DNA from 2 places in the Heliomarina sp. genome. Region 2 is predicted to be linked to the other one. Evidence: riboswitches for the same ligand, from Rfam matches in the RefSeq annotation. Region 2 holds a riboswitch; the other holds the start of a gene.
What was found. A riboswitch is a leader RNA that binds a small molecule or an ion and turns the genes downstream of it on or off. The one in region 2 is predicted to bind cobalamin.
Positions count from the first base shown of each region.

Region 1: it holds a riboswitch for cobalamin, as region 2 does, so the genes downstream of both, ACU0FH_RS03980 (aromatic ring-hydroxylating oxygenase subunit alpha) here and ACU0FH_RS22700 (DUF1636 family protein) in region 2, are expected to answer to the same signal.

Region 1 covers NZ_JBRBUI010000016.1:135,994-143,716, reverse strand. The annotation lists gene ACU0FH_RS04000 (flagellar hook protein FlgE) at 1-880, shown strand, start outside; gene flgK (flagellar hook-associated protein FlgK) at 927-2,378, shown strand; gene ACU0FH_RS03990 (flagellin) at 2,381-3,388, shown strand; gene ACU0FH_RS03985 (flagellar basal body P-ring protein FlgI) at 3,385-4,479, shown strand; cobalamin riboswitch at 4,667-4,865, shown strand; gene ACU0FH_RS03980 (aromatic ring-hydroxylating oxygenase subunit alpha) at 4,988-6,220, shown strand; gene ACU0FH_RS03975 (2Fe-2S iron-sulfur cluster-binding protein) at 6,224-7,294, shown strand; gene ACU0FH_RS03970 (lytic transglycosylase domain-containing protein) at 7,401-7,723, shown strand, end outside.
Region 2 covers NZ_JBRBUI010000054.1:956,307-964,029, reverse strand. The annotation lists gene cobW (cobalamin biosynthesis protein CobW) at 1-1,021, opposite strand, end outside; gene ACU0FH_RS22700 (DUF1636 family protein) at 1,018-1,392, opposite strand; cobalamin riboswitch at 1,472-1,688, opposite strand; gene ACU0FH_RS22695 (nucleoside/nucleotide kinase family protein) at 1,754-2,401, opposite strand; gene ACU0FH_RS22690 (glycosyltransferase family 2 protein) at 3,100-4,128, shown strand; gene ACU0FH_RS22685 (GtrA family protein) at 4,118-4,534, shown strand; gene ACU0FH_RS22680 (glycosyltransferase family 87 protein) at 4,531-5,745, shown strand; gene katG (catalase/peroxidase HPI) at 6,078-7,723, shown strand, end outside.

The sequences.
Region 1 (7,723 bases), on a different contig from region 2:
CACCATCCCGACCTATCCCCGCGATACCTCAGACGGGCTTGAGCCTGTACAGATCAACGTAAACCAGTTCTCTGGCGAGCCAACAACGCAGATGTCGCTCGGGGTCAACCTGCCCGCGACCGAGACTGAGGCAGGCGCTTCCGGCGATGTACAGGAATTGTCTATTGAATACTTCGACAATCTCGGAACCTCGGAAAGTCTGAACATCACGTTCGAGCCCACAGTTCCAGCGACGGGCGTATCCAACGAATGGACGATGGTCATCCGGGATTCGGCCTCCGCCAACGCAATTGTCGGAGAATATGGCGTCACCTTTGACACAAGCCGCGCTTTGGGCGGGACACTGGCGAGTGTCAGCACGACCTCCGGGGGCACCTACGATCCTCTGACCGGCACGCTCATCGTTACGGTGGACGGCGGTCCGATCGAGATTGATATCGGCATGATCGGGCAAAGCGATGGTATGACCCAGCTCTCCGATACATTTGCCCCGGTTTCGATCATCAAGGACGGCACCCCCGTTGGCAACATGACGAGCGTCGAAGTCGACGCAAATGGCATGGTGCATGCCTTTTTCGACACCGGCATCACGCGGGTCATCTATCAGGTTCCACTGGTCGATCTGCCGAACCCGAATGGCATGGTCGCGCTGGATCAGCAGACGTATCAGCCCTCCACCGAAAGCGGCACCTATTTCCTCTGGGATGCGGGTGACGGACCGACCGGTGACATCGTTGCCTTTGCCCGCGAGGAATCCTCGACAGACGTTGCAAGTGAATTGACGAACATGATCCAGACCCAGCGATCCTACTCATCCAATGCCAAGGTCATCCAGACTGTCGATGAAATGCTGCAGGAGACGGCGAACATTAAACGCTGACCTGCAGCAATTTCTATCTCCGGTAACGTAACGAGGAACCGACACCATGTCACTTTCAACCGCATTACACGGCGCTCTCAGCGGGCTTTCCGCTGCGGGCCGGGCTTCCGGCGTGGTGTCGGAAAACATCGCCAATGCTCTGACACCCGGATACGCAAAACGTTCAATTATACTTTCCTCGAACAGCGAGGTAAGTCCGGGCGTCCGGGTCCTTGGCATTCAACGACAGGCCAATCCAGGCATCATTTCAAGCCGACGTCATGCCGACGCCGAATTTTCGAATGCCACTCCGCTTGCCAGCTTCCAAACGCGGTTCGCCAGCGCAGTTGGCAATCCCACGGATACAGATTCAATTACAGCGCGGCTTGCCGCCTTCGACAGCAGCCTAATCTCGGCATCAAGCCGTCCGGACAGCGCGCAGCGACTGGACGACGTCGTCATCAAAGCGAATGATCTTATTAACCTGATCAACAACGCCAGCGATACAGTACAAAAAATGCGCTCGGAGGCAGATCGCAAGATCTCGATTCAGGTCGAAAGATTGAACAAGGCGCTCAGCGACGTCGAAGGCCTGAACGTGAGGATAACCGCCCTTGAGGCCGGAAATGCACCAACCGCTGCCCTGCTCGATCAACGTCAGGTGCTGATTGACGAAATCAACAATATCGCTCCGGTGAACGTGGTCGAGCGCAACTATGGGCAGGTTGCCCTTTACACCATTGGCGGCGCCGTTCTCCTGGATGGGCAGGCGGCAACGCTCGAATTCACACCGGTGAATACAATTGTGCCGGAAATGACGCTTGCCAGCGGTGGTTTGTCGGGACTCACACTTAATGGGAACCCCGTCAGAACCGACAGCCTGCGGGGCGCGTTGCGGGGCGGATCGCTTTCGGCACAGTTCGAAATCCGCGATGAGTTGGGCGTCGAGGCACAAGCTGAACTCGACAGCGTCGCGCGTGATCTCACTGAACGCTTTGAAGACCCGGCTCTGGACCCGACCCTCTCACCCGGCGACCCTGGCTTGTTCACCGACAACGGCAACGCCTTTGATCCACTCACAGAAATCGGTCTTTCCGCAAGGCTGAGAGTCAACCCGGATGCAGATCCCGAACAGGGAGGAGAGAGCTGGCGCCTGCGCGACGGGTTGGGGGCTGCCACCCCGGGCCCGAGCGGCGATGCAAGATTCCTGCAATCGCTGCAATCGGTTCTGGAAATCTCGCGCATTCCCGGCTCGGGCAATTTTGGGACCGGTGCATTGACGGCCGCGGAGATCAGCGGCGCGCTCGTATCGAGCGCTGCTCAGGCAGAAGCGGTATCGGATCAAAGATTGGCCTTCAGCTCTGCCAGCTTGACCGAAATGAAGAACGCCGAACTCTCGCAAGGCGTCGATTCCGATGAGGAACTGAGCCAGTTAATCCTCATCGAACAGGCATATGCGGCGAACGCACGTATGTTGCAGGTGGTCGATGAATTGATGGAAACCTTATTGAGGCTGTAAGCATGAACCTGACATCTATCGGAGATCTCTCTCGGCATCTGCTTCAGAGGACCAGAAGCACCGAAATCAAGCAAGACCTGCAGCGCCTGACCCAAGAGCTGAGCACGGGGCAGGTTACGGATGTGAATAACCGCCTTGGCGGCGATTTTGCCTACCTGACAGACATAGACCGCAATCTGGCCCGACTCCGTGGATTTCACGTAACCGCGACTGAGGCCGGGCTCTTCACCGATGCTGCCCAGAACAGCCTTGATAGGCTCCAATCCGTTACATCTGAACTTGGCAATGACCTCCTCTCGACGGTTCCGACCCACGTAACCACTCTGAGAGAACACAATGCCAGCAGGGCCAGGGGAGATCTGGATATCGCACTGAACATGTTGAACGGGCATGTTGCCGGGCGAAGCATCTTCGGAGGTATCCAGACCGACATTTCGCCCCTGCGCGACGCGGAAACGCTTCTGGCCACTCTTCAAGCCGAAATCGCCGGGCTGACGGACCCGGACGACATACGTCTGGCCGCCCAGACTTGGTTCGATGATCCGGCTGGCTTCACCGCTGTGATGTATCAGGGCTCAAATATTGATCTGGCCGATGTTTCGGTCAGCCCCGACCACACGGTGTCAATGACATTGAAAGCCAATGATCAGGGTTTCCGGGATATTATTCGCAATATCGCCCTCACCGTGCTCAGTACCGACCCTTCCCTTGCACTCTCCGGAGACGCTCAGAACAACCTGATGCAGCGGGCCGGCGAGGAATTGCTGAACGGACAGGATCAGCTCGCCAGCCTGCGCGCCGATATCGGCGTGGCGCAAGCCAGAATCGAGGAAGCCACGGTTCGCATCAGCATGGAAAAAACCAGTTTCGAGCATGCCCGGAACGTGCTGCTTGAAGCCGATCCGTTCGAAACAGCCTCTCGTATAGAAGAAGCACAGTTTCAACTGGAAAGCCTCTATGCGGTGACTGTCCGAAACTCACAACTTTCCCTGCTGAATTTTCTGAAATGATCCGCGCAATCCTCATTTTCCTGCTTCTGGCCAATACCGCACATGCAGGCGCCGTACGGCTGAAAGATCTTGTGGAATTCGATGGAGTCCGTGGCAACGACTTGGTCGGCTACGGCCTTGTGGTGGGCCTGAACGGCACGGGCGACGGATTGAGAAACGCTCCTTTCACCGAAGAGATCATGACCAATATTCTTGAACGGCTGGGGGTCAACGTAAACGGCGAAGATTTTCGCCCGAAGAACGTAGCGGCCGTGCTGGTCACCGCAACGCTACCGGCGTTTGCCCGCGTTGGTGGTCAGATCGACGTGACCGTTTCGGCGATTGGCGACTCCGACAGCCTTTTAGGTGGCACGTTGATCATGACGCCATTGAACGCTGCCGATGGTCAGATATACGCAGTTGCTCAGGGTGCAATCCTTGCGGGCGGTGCCGCTGCGGTCGGTGACGCTGCAGAGGTGGTTCAGGGCGTTCCGACGTCCGGAACCATTCCCTCTGGCGCCCGGATCGAGCGCGAGATCGATTTTGAACTCGGCTCACTTTCGACCATAAGGCTCGCTTTGCGAGACCCGGATTTCACAACGGCCGGAAGGATTGAAAGCGCGATCAACCGGGAGTTTCGGCGCACCGTCGCGGTGATGCGGGATTCCGGCACCGTGGAATTCGATATCGGAGCCACCCGAACCGCATCGACAGCTCACGCCATTGGCCGCATCGAAAACATTCTGGTCGAACCCCAACGCAAGGCGAGGGTGGTCGTCGATCAGCGGTCGGGGACGATAGTCATGGGCGATGACGTCCGGCTTTCACGGGTGGCCGTGTCGCAAGGCAACCTGACCCTGCGTATAGAAGAAGCGCCTCTCGTCGTTCAACCGAATCCTTTTACCGATGCCGCTCCGATTGTCATTCCACGGACAGGCGCCGCACTTGAAGAAGAGCCCGGCGTATCTCTGGCTGAAGTCCCTGAAGGCACCTCCCTTTCTCAGGTGGTGTCCGGCCTCAACGCCCTCGGCGTTTCACCAAGAGATATGATTGACATTCTCAAAAGCCTTAAAGCGGCTGGCGCCTTGCATGCAGATTTCGTGGTCAGGTAAATTGCCAAGCCACGGGGATCAGTGGTGTCACAAAATGGCCCCTGCGTCAGGTCGCGCTCACAGATGAGGTCAGGCCTGAACTTTCTAAACACACGCAAGGAAATGAGCAGCCCAAAAATTTCCATCAAGTCTGTTTCGCGCAATACGACGTCGTAATCGTACGTCGGATTCGCATATTTCAGGCTAGGGTGCCCGACAGATATTGGGTGCGGTCGCAAGACCGAGAATTGGGAAGCCGGTGTAAATCCGGAACTGCCCCCGCAACGGTAAGGAAAGCGCTGGTTTCGACATTGGCCACTGGGGAGGAGACCCTTGGGAAGGCGTCGAAACACCGGACATGTCCGGGTTTTCCAAGTCCGGAAACCAGCCTGATATCACGTCAAACCGCGGGGGGCGGTGGAGGCGGCGCTTTGCCATGCCGGTATCCTCGGTAAGGCGGTCCGTTTCCATGCGCCATCCGCAGAACAACATGCAATCGGGCCCTGCGCCCGGAATTCGGAGTTCGGCCATGAACGCAGAGGCCAATACGCGTAACCTGTTATCCCGGCGCAAGCCCGGCTTCTCGCTGGAGCAAGCATTTTACAGCGATCCGGAAATTTTCTCTCTGGATATTCAGGAAATCTTTTGTCGCGATTGGCTTTACACCGTTCCGGCCTGCGCTCTGCCGAAAACGGGCAGCTATGTCACGCATCGGATCGGCGCTTATGGGATCGTCATCATCCGAGGCCAGGATGGCGTGATCCGCGCCTTTCACAATACCTGTCGGCATCGCGGTTCAATAATTTGCAAGGCTGCTTCGGGTCACGTGCCGAAACTGGTCTGCCCCTACCACCAATGGACCTACGAACTGGATGGAAAACTACTCTGGGCGCGGGATATGGGTCCAGATTTCGACGCGTCGAAATATGGCCTCAAGCCGATCCATTGCCGGGAACTGGCCGGCTTGGTTTACATCTGCCTTGCGGATCAGGCACCGGATTTCGACGCCTTCGCGACCCTGGCCGAGCCTTATCTCGCGCCGCACGATCTTTCCGATGCCAAGATCGCGTATCAAAGTACGATTGTCGAGGAAGGTAACTGGAAGCTGGTCTGGGAAAACAACCGTGAATGCTACCATTGCGGCGGCAACCATCCGGCGCTTTGCCGTACTTTCCCAGATGATCCGGCCGTGACCGGCGTCGAAGAGGGAGAAACGCCGCCAGCACTTGCAGCCCATTTCGATCGCTGCGAAAACGCAAATCTTCCGTCGCGCTTTCACATTGACACCGCGGGGCAATATCGCCTGGCACGCATGCCGCTGAAAGTTGGTGCGAAAAGTTACACAATGTCGGGTGACATCGCGGTCCGGCGTCGCCTTGGTCGCGTGCCTTTCGATGACGCGGGTTCTCTGCTCAAGTTCCACTACCCGACGACATGGAACCATTTCCTTCCGGATCACTCGATCACGTTCCGTGTGACGCCGATCGGACCGCAGCAGACCGAAGTTCAGACAACATGGCTGGTCCACAAGGACGCGGTCGAAGGTGTCGATTACGATCTGGAGAAACTGACGGAGGTCTGGGTTGCAACCAATGACGAAGATCGCCGCGTTGTCGAAGACAACCAGATCGGGATCAATTCGCCTTCCTACGAACCCGGCCCCTATTCAAGCATCCAGGAAACCGGCGTCAACCAATTCGTCAACTGGTACTGCAACACGCTGGGGTCGCGCCTTGATCCCGTCCGGCTGGCAGCGGAGTAGATAATGGCAAAGGATTCAATCGCCCCCGCCTATTGGGACGGTCAGGAAATGCTGGAATGCGTATCGGTCATCCCTGAGGCGCCGAACGTGTCCACCTTCTGTTTTGTCGCACCGTCAGGCGCCACGTTCGATTATCTACCGGGGCAATTCCTGACATTGGAACTGCCGGTACCGGGTGGCCCGCTGCACCGGACCTACACGATTTCCTCCTCGCCCTCGCGGCCCGTGTCGATCACGGTTACGGTAAAGGCGCAGCCCGGCTCTGTCGGAACGCAGTGGATGCGCGACAACTTGCGCCCCGGGATGCGGCTCAAGGCCATCGGCCCTGCCGGTAACTTTACGTCACACCATCACCCTGCCGATAAGTTTCTTTTCATTTCGGCCGGGTCCGGCATCACCCCGATGATGTCTATGCTCACCTACATGTATGATATCGGCCGTATCCCGGATGTCGTGTTCATCAATTGCGCCAAACGTCCTTCGGACATTGTCTTTCGGCAGCGACTGGAACATATCGCCAGCCGCATCGACGGGATCGAATTGAGATGGGTCGTCGAAGAAGGTGACCGCTATCAACCGTGGACAGGCTATCAGGGCACGTTCAACCAGTTGATGCTGGGTCTCATGGCGCCAGACTACCTTGAACGCGAAGTGTTCTGCTGCGGCCCTGAACCGTTCATGCAAGCGGTTCGTGAAGCACTGACGGGTCTGGGCTTTGATATGGCCCATTACCATCAGGAAAGCTTTCATCCATCGCTCGCAGAGGAAGCCAAGGATGCCACAGCGGATGACGTCATTCCCGATGATGCGGCATTGGCCGAGATCGAATTTGCCCTGTCCGGCGTTACGCAGAAATGCAACGAGACCGACACGATCCTGTCAACGGCGCGCGCTGCCGGGCTGAACATCCCCTCTGGCTGTACCTTCGGCGTCTGCGGGACCTGCAAGATCAAGAAGCGGTCGGGTCAGGTCCATATGGTGCATAACGGTGGCATCACCGACGAGGATATCGAGGACGGATACGTGCTTGCTTGCTGTTCCCATCCCATAGGCCGTGTAGAGGTCGAAATCTGATTTATCCCCTCAGCCTGAGCCGCTGTGAACGTGGCTCAGGCTAACCAATTCTAAAGACTGCGCACGTAGCCTTGTTTCAACTGTGAAACAGGGTTGGATGGGCAGAATGCCACGACTTTTCAAGGCTTTGATCGTTCGCCAGATTCGTCGGGCGCGGTTGGTTTTCCCGAGCTTGCTGGTGCTTGGTCTTGGCTGGGCGGTTCTGGGCATCACCAGTGTCAGTGCCGCAATCCCGCCGGATCGGATTTGCGATCAAGCTGCCGCAATCGCCGCACGCGCTCACCAGGTCCCGCTTGACGTCATGCAGGCCATTACGCGGACCGAAACCGGAAGGGGCGGCAAGGACGGGCTGCACCCCTGGCCCTGGACCGTGAACATGGAAGGGGCGGGTCGCTGGTTTGACAACCGGGAACAGGCGCGCGCTTTTGC
Region 2 (7,723 bases):
AGCGGATGGCGGTTGCGTCGATATCGTCATGTTCGGCAATGACGACAAGACGGCCCTGCTTGGCCTCGCCCGGTTTCCACGGACGGTCGAACTGGTGGCGGACCCGCGCACCAACCGCCTGCACCAGAAGGCGCATGGGTTTGCCCGCGACGGCGGCATAGCCTTTGACCCGCAGGATATTCTGCGATTTCGCCAGTGTTTCGATGCGCGCGACCAGATCGGCGGGGTCCGTCACCTCGGGGATATCGACGACGATACTGTCGAAGTCATCATGTTCGTGATCGTCAGCCCCGTCATGATGGCTGGGGCGCGCGTCCATGTCATCTTCGGCGGCGGCTTCGAGACCGAGGATCACGCGCGGATCGACCGCACCTTCGGCCACGTCGACCACCGGGAGCGGGCGCGGTGCCTCGGCGGCAATTACTTCACGCGCCTTCGCAAGACCGTCGGGGCCGGCAAGATCGGGTTTCGTCAGGAGGATGATATCGGCGCAGGAGATCTGATCCTCGAACACCTCTGAGAGCGGAGTTTCATGGTCAAGACTGTCATCGGCCAGACGCTGGGCATCGACACGGGCCACATCCGGCGCGAAACGACCCGACGCGACCGCCTCGGCATCGGCGAGCGCGATCACGCCGTCGACGGTGATGCGCGAGCGGATATCGGGCCAGTCGAACGCCTTGAGCAGCGGTTTTGGCAGGGCGAGACCGGAGGTTTCGATCAGGATGTGATCGGGGCGCGGGTCAAGCGCCATCAGCGCCTCGATCGTAGGAATGAAATCATCGGCCACGGTGCAGCAGATACAGCCATTGGCGAGTTCGAGGATGTTTTCCTCGGGGCAGTCGGGAATGGCGCAGGATTTCAGGATTTCACCGTCGACACCCACATCGCCGAATTCATTGACGATCACGGCCAGACGCTTGCCCTGCGGGTTCTGCATCAGGTGGCGGATCAGGGTGGTCTTGCCGGAGCCGAGGAAACCGGTGATCACGGTAACCGGCAGTTTGGCGAGGTCGTTCATTCGGGGAACTCCAATGGGGGTATTCTAGCGATACAATTCTTGCGAAAGTGTTCAGGTCTTTCGCGCCACGGTACAAGACCGTCGGCAGTGGCCTGATAGCGGGTGACGCCATCAAGCACGGTGTCGGCCATGTCCGGGGTCAGGTTGCCATAGACATAGCTCCACCTCTCGGCGCCGCCGCGCAGCACGATCGAACACCCACGGGTGCAGTTCGACAGGCATTCGACGGGGCGAAAGGACACACCGTCGGGCCAGTCCATCGCGTCGAGCGCGCTGAACAGAGCGGCACCCGGGCGGATGCCTTCCACCGGATCGTCTGTCATGCGGCACTTGGTGCAGACCAGCACTTCGGTCTTGTCGGGTTCGGGCACGGGCCGGGTCCAATTCTTATTCAGCGGGGAAAGAGCCAGAATCCTCGTGCGGACCCGCCTCCGGGGCACCCCGCCCGGTTCACGTCAACTTGTGCTGGCAGGTCTCCCGGCTTGCAGATGTCAGGGCGGGCCCTGGCGGTTTCCCTGCCTTCCCGACCTTGGGAGATCAGTGGCAAGCGGGCAACCTCTCTGGTCACGGTCGCGGGGGCGGCTGCGCTTGGGGCGCGGTGTCGTGCCCCTGTCGCATTCCCTTTTCACCCGGGCAGACCCCGGGCACCAACGCGCAACATCTGCGCAGCCGGATCAGGTGATGTCAAGCGATTGTCAAGAGACGTACCGGCCCCGTGGTAAGGTGCCGGGATCAGGCGCCCTGCTGGATTTCGACCTCGCTGCCAAAGACGAGATCGACAGACGGGTCGAGCGAGCGGCGCACAAAAGCGACATTGGCCATATCGTTGTTCTGCGCGCGCGCCTGAGCCTCGCGCAGGTCGTGTTTGTTGTCGAGCCAACGCTGGACGAGACGGTCGAAGAGCACGTGGTTCGGTTCATTCAGGAAAACCGACATGGACCAGAGCGGGCGCAGGTGGTTCCACGGCGCATCGCGGCAGAGCAGGTAATTGCCTTCGATCACCGCCAGCGTGTGCTGAGAGTTGACTTCGATCCGCCCGGCGACGGACCTGTCCTGTCCTCGGTCGAAACAGGGCAGATAAAGATGCTGTTCGGTCGCCAGCCGCCACATGGCGCTGACCAGCCCATCAACGTCGAAGGTTTCCGGCGCGCCCTTGCGCGCCAGCAGGCCGCGCCGGGCAAGGACGGAATTATCCAGGTGGAACCCGTCCATCGGCACCAGAACCGCAGAATGCGTGGACTGGTTGAGATGGGCGACAAGTTGCGCGGCAAAGGTGGATTTACCAGACGCGGGAGGCCCTGCAACGGCGATCAAGGCGCGCGGACTGCGGGTTGGCATCACCTTGAGACGGTTCGCAACCTTCGCAATGCGATCAGGCATGCTTTTTCTCCTCTCTGAAATCGGAGGGCGTGAATTTCGGAATTTCCGGTGTGATGAGCGGTCGTGGCAGTGCCCACATCGCAGACTGATGTGAACGTAAAACAGGATTTTCTTTGCAGCCTCGTACGGTCAAGATTCATCGCCCCTCCCCGGGCTGTCGTCTTATCGTACCGTTACATTGGCTTGACCTGTGAACTCTGTCCGTAGAGCTGTTCGCGTCAAACACGGCTTTCGTTCGCTTCGAACTCGCAAATGGATGTGTCAGACAAAAGCCATTTAACGTTCTGAGACTTACTCAACGCCAAAGTGAAACACCACGCGGCGCTTATCCAGAGTTGCGAGTTTCTTTTCTATCCCATCTCCGGACCAGAGTTACGATCCAGAATTCGTTTGCTTTTTTAGCGATCTTAATCATTCATCTTATGTTAATCTTTATATCACACGGTTCAACTTTTTTAATTTATTATAATTCAACAACCTGACGCGCAGAAGCGTCAAACGCCTCTCATTCTTTTAGCTACATCGCTGCCGATTCCGTCTGGAGTTTTCCCTTCGCGGAGGGCCTGGTCTGGTTTCTTTTACGACCGTAAATTGCCAACCGGATTTCCTTTCGCTCGCCCCGTCATAATTACGCCCGTTTTATCCGGCATCAGAGGCGCCGAACCGTGCAGCGATTACTGCGCATGAGGAACCGCAACATGAAATCGACTTACGTCGAAGAGCGAGAGCGTGGCAGACCACCTGCCCGACCGCAGGAGCGGCTGCTGACCCTCATCGTTCCGGTCTATAACGAACAACACGCAATCGGCCCGTTTCTTGACGCGGCCCGAGCGGCACTCGCCGTGCTGGACGCGCGCTTTGACACCGAAATCCTGTTCGTAAATGACGGCAGCCGCGATGGCACCGAATTCGTGCTGCGATCCTACATGCAAAAGGACGATCGGATCCGCCTGATCAACCTGTCGCGCAACTTTGGCAAGGAAGCGGCGCTTTGCGCGGGGATGGACCATGCGCGCGGCGACGCGGTCATTCCGGTGGACGTGGATCTTCAGGACGATGTGTCGATCATTCCCGAGATGATCGAGAAATGGGAGCTGGGCGCGCAGATCGTGAACGCAAAGCGCCGCGACCGGTCCTCGGACAGTTGGCTGAAACGGGTCACGGCGCGCGGGTTTTACCGCGTCTTCAACGCGCTGTCGGACCAGCCCATGCCCTCGGACGTGGGCGATTTCCGCCTGCTCGACCGGCAGGTCGTCGATATCATCCGCTCGCTGGGCGAAAAGGTCAGGCTCAACAAGGCGCTCTTTGCCTGGGTCGGTTTCGACAGCGACGAGGTCACCTACCAGCGCAATTGCCGCCGCGCCGGCAAGACAAGCATGGGGTACTGGAAGCTGTGGAATATGGCGCTGGACGGAATCTTCGCGTCAAGCACCAAGCCCTTGCGCGTCTGGACCTATGTCGGAAGCGCGCTCGCCTTCGCGTCGTTCATTTATGCGGCATGGATTTTCCTGCGCACGTTGGTTTTTGGCGTCGATGTGCCGGGTTATGCCTCGACACTCGTGCTGATCCTGATGTTCGGCGGCGTTCAGCTTTTCGCCATCGGTATCCTTGGTGAATATGTGGGGCGCATCCTGACGGAGGTCCGCGAAAGGCCGCTTTACATCGTCCGGTCGTCCCATCCCGCAGAGGCCACCCGCCCCGCCGGTGCGAGGCCGCATGGCATCTGACAGATCGAAGGTCCTGGCACTTGGCGGCGAGATGCTGCGTTTTGGCATGGTCGGCATTTCGGCGACGCTGGTACATGTGCTGGTCGCCCTTGTCGTTGACGCGGTGTTCGAGCTGCCCGCCGGGCTGTGCAACCTTGCCGGGTTTGCCGCTGCCGTCACGCTGTCCTTTGTGGGCCACCTGCGCTTCAGCTTTCGGCGCAGCGGGCCCGGTCTCCCGTATCTTGCGCGGTTCATCGCCCTTTCGCTGCTTTCGCTTGGTACGAGCAGCCTGATAACTGCCGTTGCGACAGCTCTGGGCGCAAGCCTTGCCATGGCGATGCTGGGCGTGGCAGGGATTGTTCCGTTGATGTCATACTTGGGCGCCCGGCTCTGGGCCTTCGCGCCCCCTTTCGAGGCCCATTCATGATCCGTCTGAAACCTGTGACCATCCTGATGATCTGTGCCCTGCTCGCGGCGATGATCGGCTACATGGCGCTTGAGCTTGTTGCCCCGGTCGCGCTTGGCAAGGAAAAGATCAGCGATTTCGACGTGTTCTACCTTGTCAGCACGATGATCCGCGAAGGTAACCTGTACGCGGCCTATGACCCGCAGGTGTTTCTTGCACGTCAGCCCGGCATGCCCGGCTATGACGGAACGCTATTGATCTGGAGCTATCCGCCCCCCTTCGATCTGGTCGTCGCGCCGCTGTCACTGGTGCCGGACTGGCTTGGCTATATCCTGTTCATGGGCGGCACCCTGACCGCCTATCTGCTGGTGCTGCGCAAGATCGCCGGAGAGAACTGGCACGCGGTTCTGGTGGCGTTCCTGCCGCTGATTGCGTTGATCCTGCGCGCCGGGCAGAACAGTTTCCTGATCGGGACGCTTTTCGGGCTGACCGCTCTTTTGGCGCTGCGCAAATCCCGCTGGGCCGGGGTGCCGCTGGGCCTGATGGCGATCAAGCCGCATCTGGCACTTGGGGTCGGTCTCTGGGCGCTGCTCGACCGGCGCTGGTCGGTGGTTGCGATATCGCTGTGTACTGTCGGCGCCGCCTGCGGGCTGGCAACGCTCGCCTTTGGCACCGGGGTCTGGCCTGCTGCGCTGGACGGCATACGCGGCACCGGGAAGACCCTGCAGGACGGCGGGTTCATTCTTTACCGGATGAGCTCGGTCTATGCGCTCGCGGCCTCGCTTGGGGCGGGTCCGAAACTCGCGCTGGCCCTTCATGGGGCCGTCGCGCTTAGCGCCTTGGTGGCGCTGCTGTCGATGGCATTGACCGCGCGGACCGGCGTTTCGGGCCGGGTGTTCATGGCGGCGGGTATCTTCCTGTCCTGCCTGATCAGCCCCTATAACTACGACTATGACCTCGCGATGCTCGGGATTGCGGCCGCCATGCTGAGCGAAGGCATCGCGGCACGGGCCACCCGGGCCGAAAAGGTCTTTCTCATGGTCGGGTTCTGGATCATCGGCGGTTACGGGCTGGTCGCAAGCCAGATCGAATCGCTGGGCTATGGCACGCCGCCTGCCCTGTCGGGTCTGATCCTGACGGCAGTTGGTGTCTGCCTGTGGCGCATTACGACACGCGACACAGAAATGACCGAGCAGGTCGCACGCCCGGAAACACTGGCTTCGCAGGGGTAAACGGTAAAGACCGCCACCCAATCCATAATCAAATCCTATGACTACAATTTAAAAATACAACTTAAACTAATGACCCCTTTCCCTTACGCTGACTCGTATGGAGGGGGGAGTGTTCAATGCCAAATCGGCAGCGGGTCACACCAGTGTCACGCGCAGCGACCAACATGCGGTTGGCCGTTGTCCCGTGGTGCTGCGTGACGACCCTTTAAATCTCATATCGAGAGCCGGTCGCATGGCAAAAGGCCCGTTTGCACGCAAGCAGGCCCGGCGCCCGAATGCTTCCGCAAACCTCATACAGTCAGACATATATCCAGCGAGTATCGGAGAGAAAAATGGACGGAAATGACAAGGCCAGCGCAGGTAAATGCCCGGTAATCCACGGCAGCCTGCAAACCGGCGGACGGACCAATCGTGACTGGTGGCCCAACCAGCTGAACCTCGGGATTCTGCACCAGAATACGCCGCTGTCCGATCCGATGGACGAAGATTTCAACTATGCCAAGGCGTTCAAGGAACTCGACCTCGAAGCGGTACGTCAGGACCTTTACGCGCTGATGACGGATTCGCAGCCGTGGTGGCCGGCGGACTGGGGACATTACGGCCCCTTCTTTATCCGCATGGCATGGCACAGTGCCGGGACGTACCGTGAAGGCGACGGGCGCGGCGGTTCGTCGTCGGGTTCACAGCGTTTCGCACCGCTGAACAGCTGGCCGGATAACGCCAACCTCGACAAGGCGCGCCGCCTGCTGTGGCCGATCAAGCAGAAATACGGCAACGCGCTGTCCTGGGCCGATCTGATGATCCTTGCGGGCAACTGCGCACTGGAATCGATGGGCTTCAAGACATTCGGTTTCGCCGGTGGCCGCGAAGACATCTGGGAGCCCGAGCAAGACATCTATTGGGGCACTGAAGAAGAGTGGATGGGCACCGACAAGCGCTATTCCGGCGAACGCGAGCTGGAAAACCCGCTGGGGGCGACCACGATGGGCCTGATCTACGTCAATCCCGAAGGTCCCGAAGGCAAGCCCGATCCGCTGGCCGCCGCCATCGACATCCGCGAGACATTCGGCCGTATGGCAATGAACGACGAGGAAACCGTGGCGCTGATCGCGGGCGGTCACACCTTTGGCAAGACCCACGGCATGGGCGACCCCGAAGCCGTCGGTGCCGAGCCGGAAGGCGCGGATATCGCCGAGCAGGGCTTTGGCTGGACCGCTGGCAACGGCAAGGACACCTTCACCTCGGGTCTCGAAGTGATCTGGACCACCACGCCCACGCAATGGGGTAACGGTTTTTTCAAGAACCTGTTCGAATACGAATGGGAACTGACCAAGAGCCCGGCCGGTGCTTTCCAGTGGAAGCCCAAGGATGAATCCAACGTCGAAACGGTCGAAGATCCGCATGAGGAAGGCAAACGTCGCGTGCCAAACATGCTGACTACTGACCTGTCGCTGCGCATGGACCCGATTTACGAGCCGATCTCGCGCCGGTTCTACGAAAACCCGGAAGAGTTTGCCGATGCCTTTGCCCGCGCGTGGTACAAGCTGACCCACCGCGACATGGGTCCACGTTCGCGTCTGCTAGGCGCGCTGGTTCCGGATGAGGATCTGATCTGGCAGGACCCGATCCCCGAAGCCGATTACGACATGATCGACGATCAGGACGTGGCGACGCTCAAGTCCAAGATCCTCGAGTCCGGGCTCAGCACGGCTGAGCTGGTGTCGACCGCATGGGCCTCGGCCGTGACCTTCCGTGGATCGGACAAGCGTGGCGGCGCCAATGGTGCGCGCATCCGTCTTGAGCCACAGAAGAACTGGCAGGTGAACGAGCCGGAAAAGCTGGCCAAGGTGCTGTCGGTCTATGAAGGCATCCAGTCAGAGTTCAACGCGGGTGCAGGCAGCAAGAAAGTGTCGATGGCCGACCTGATCGTGCTGGGCGGTTCCGCCGCAGTTGAACAGGCGGCCAAAGCCGGTGGCTA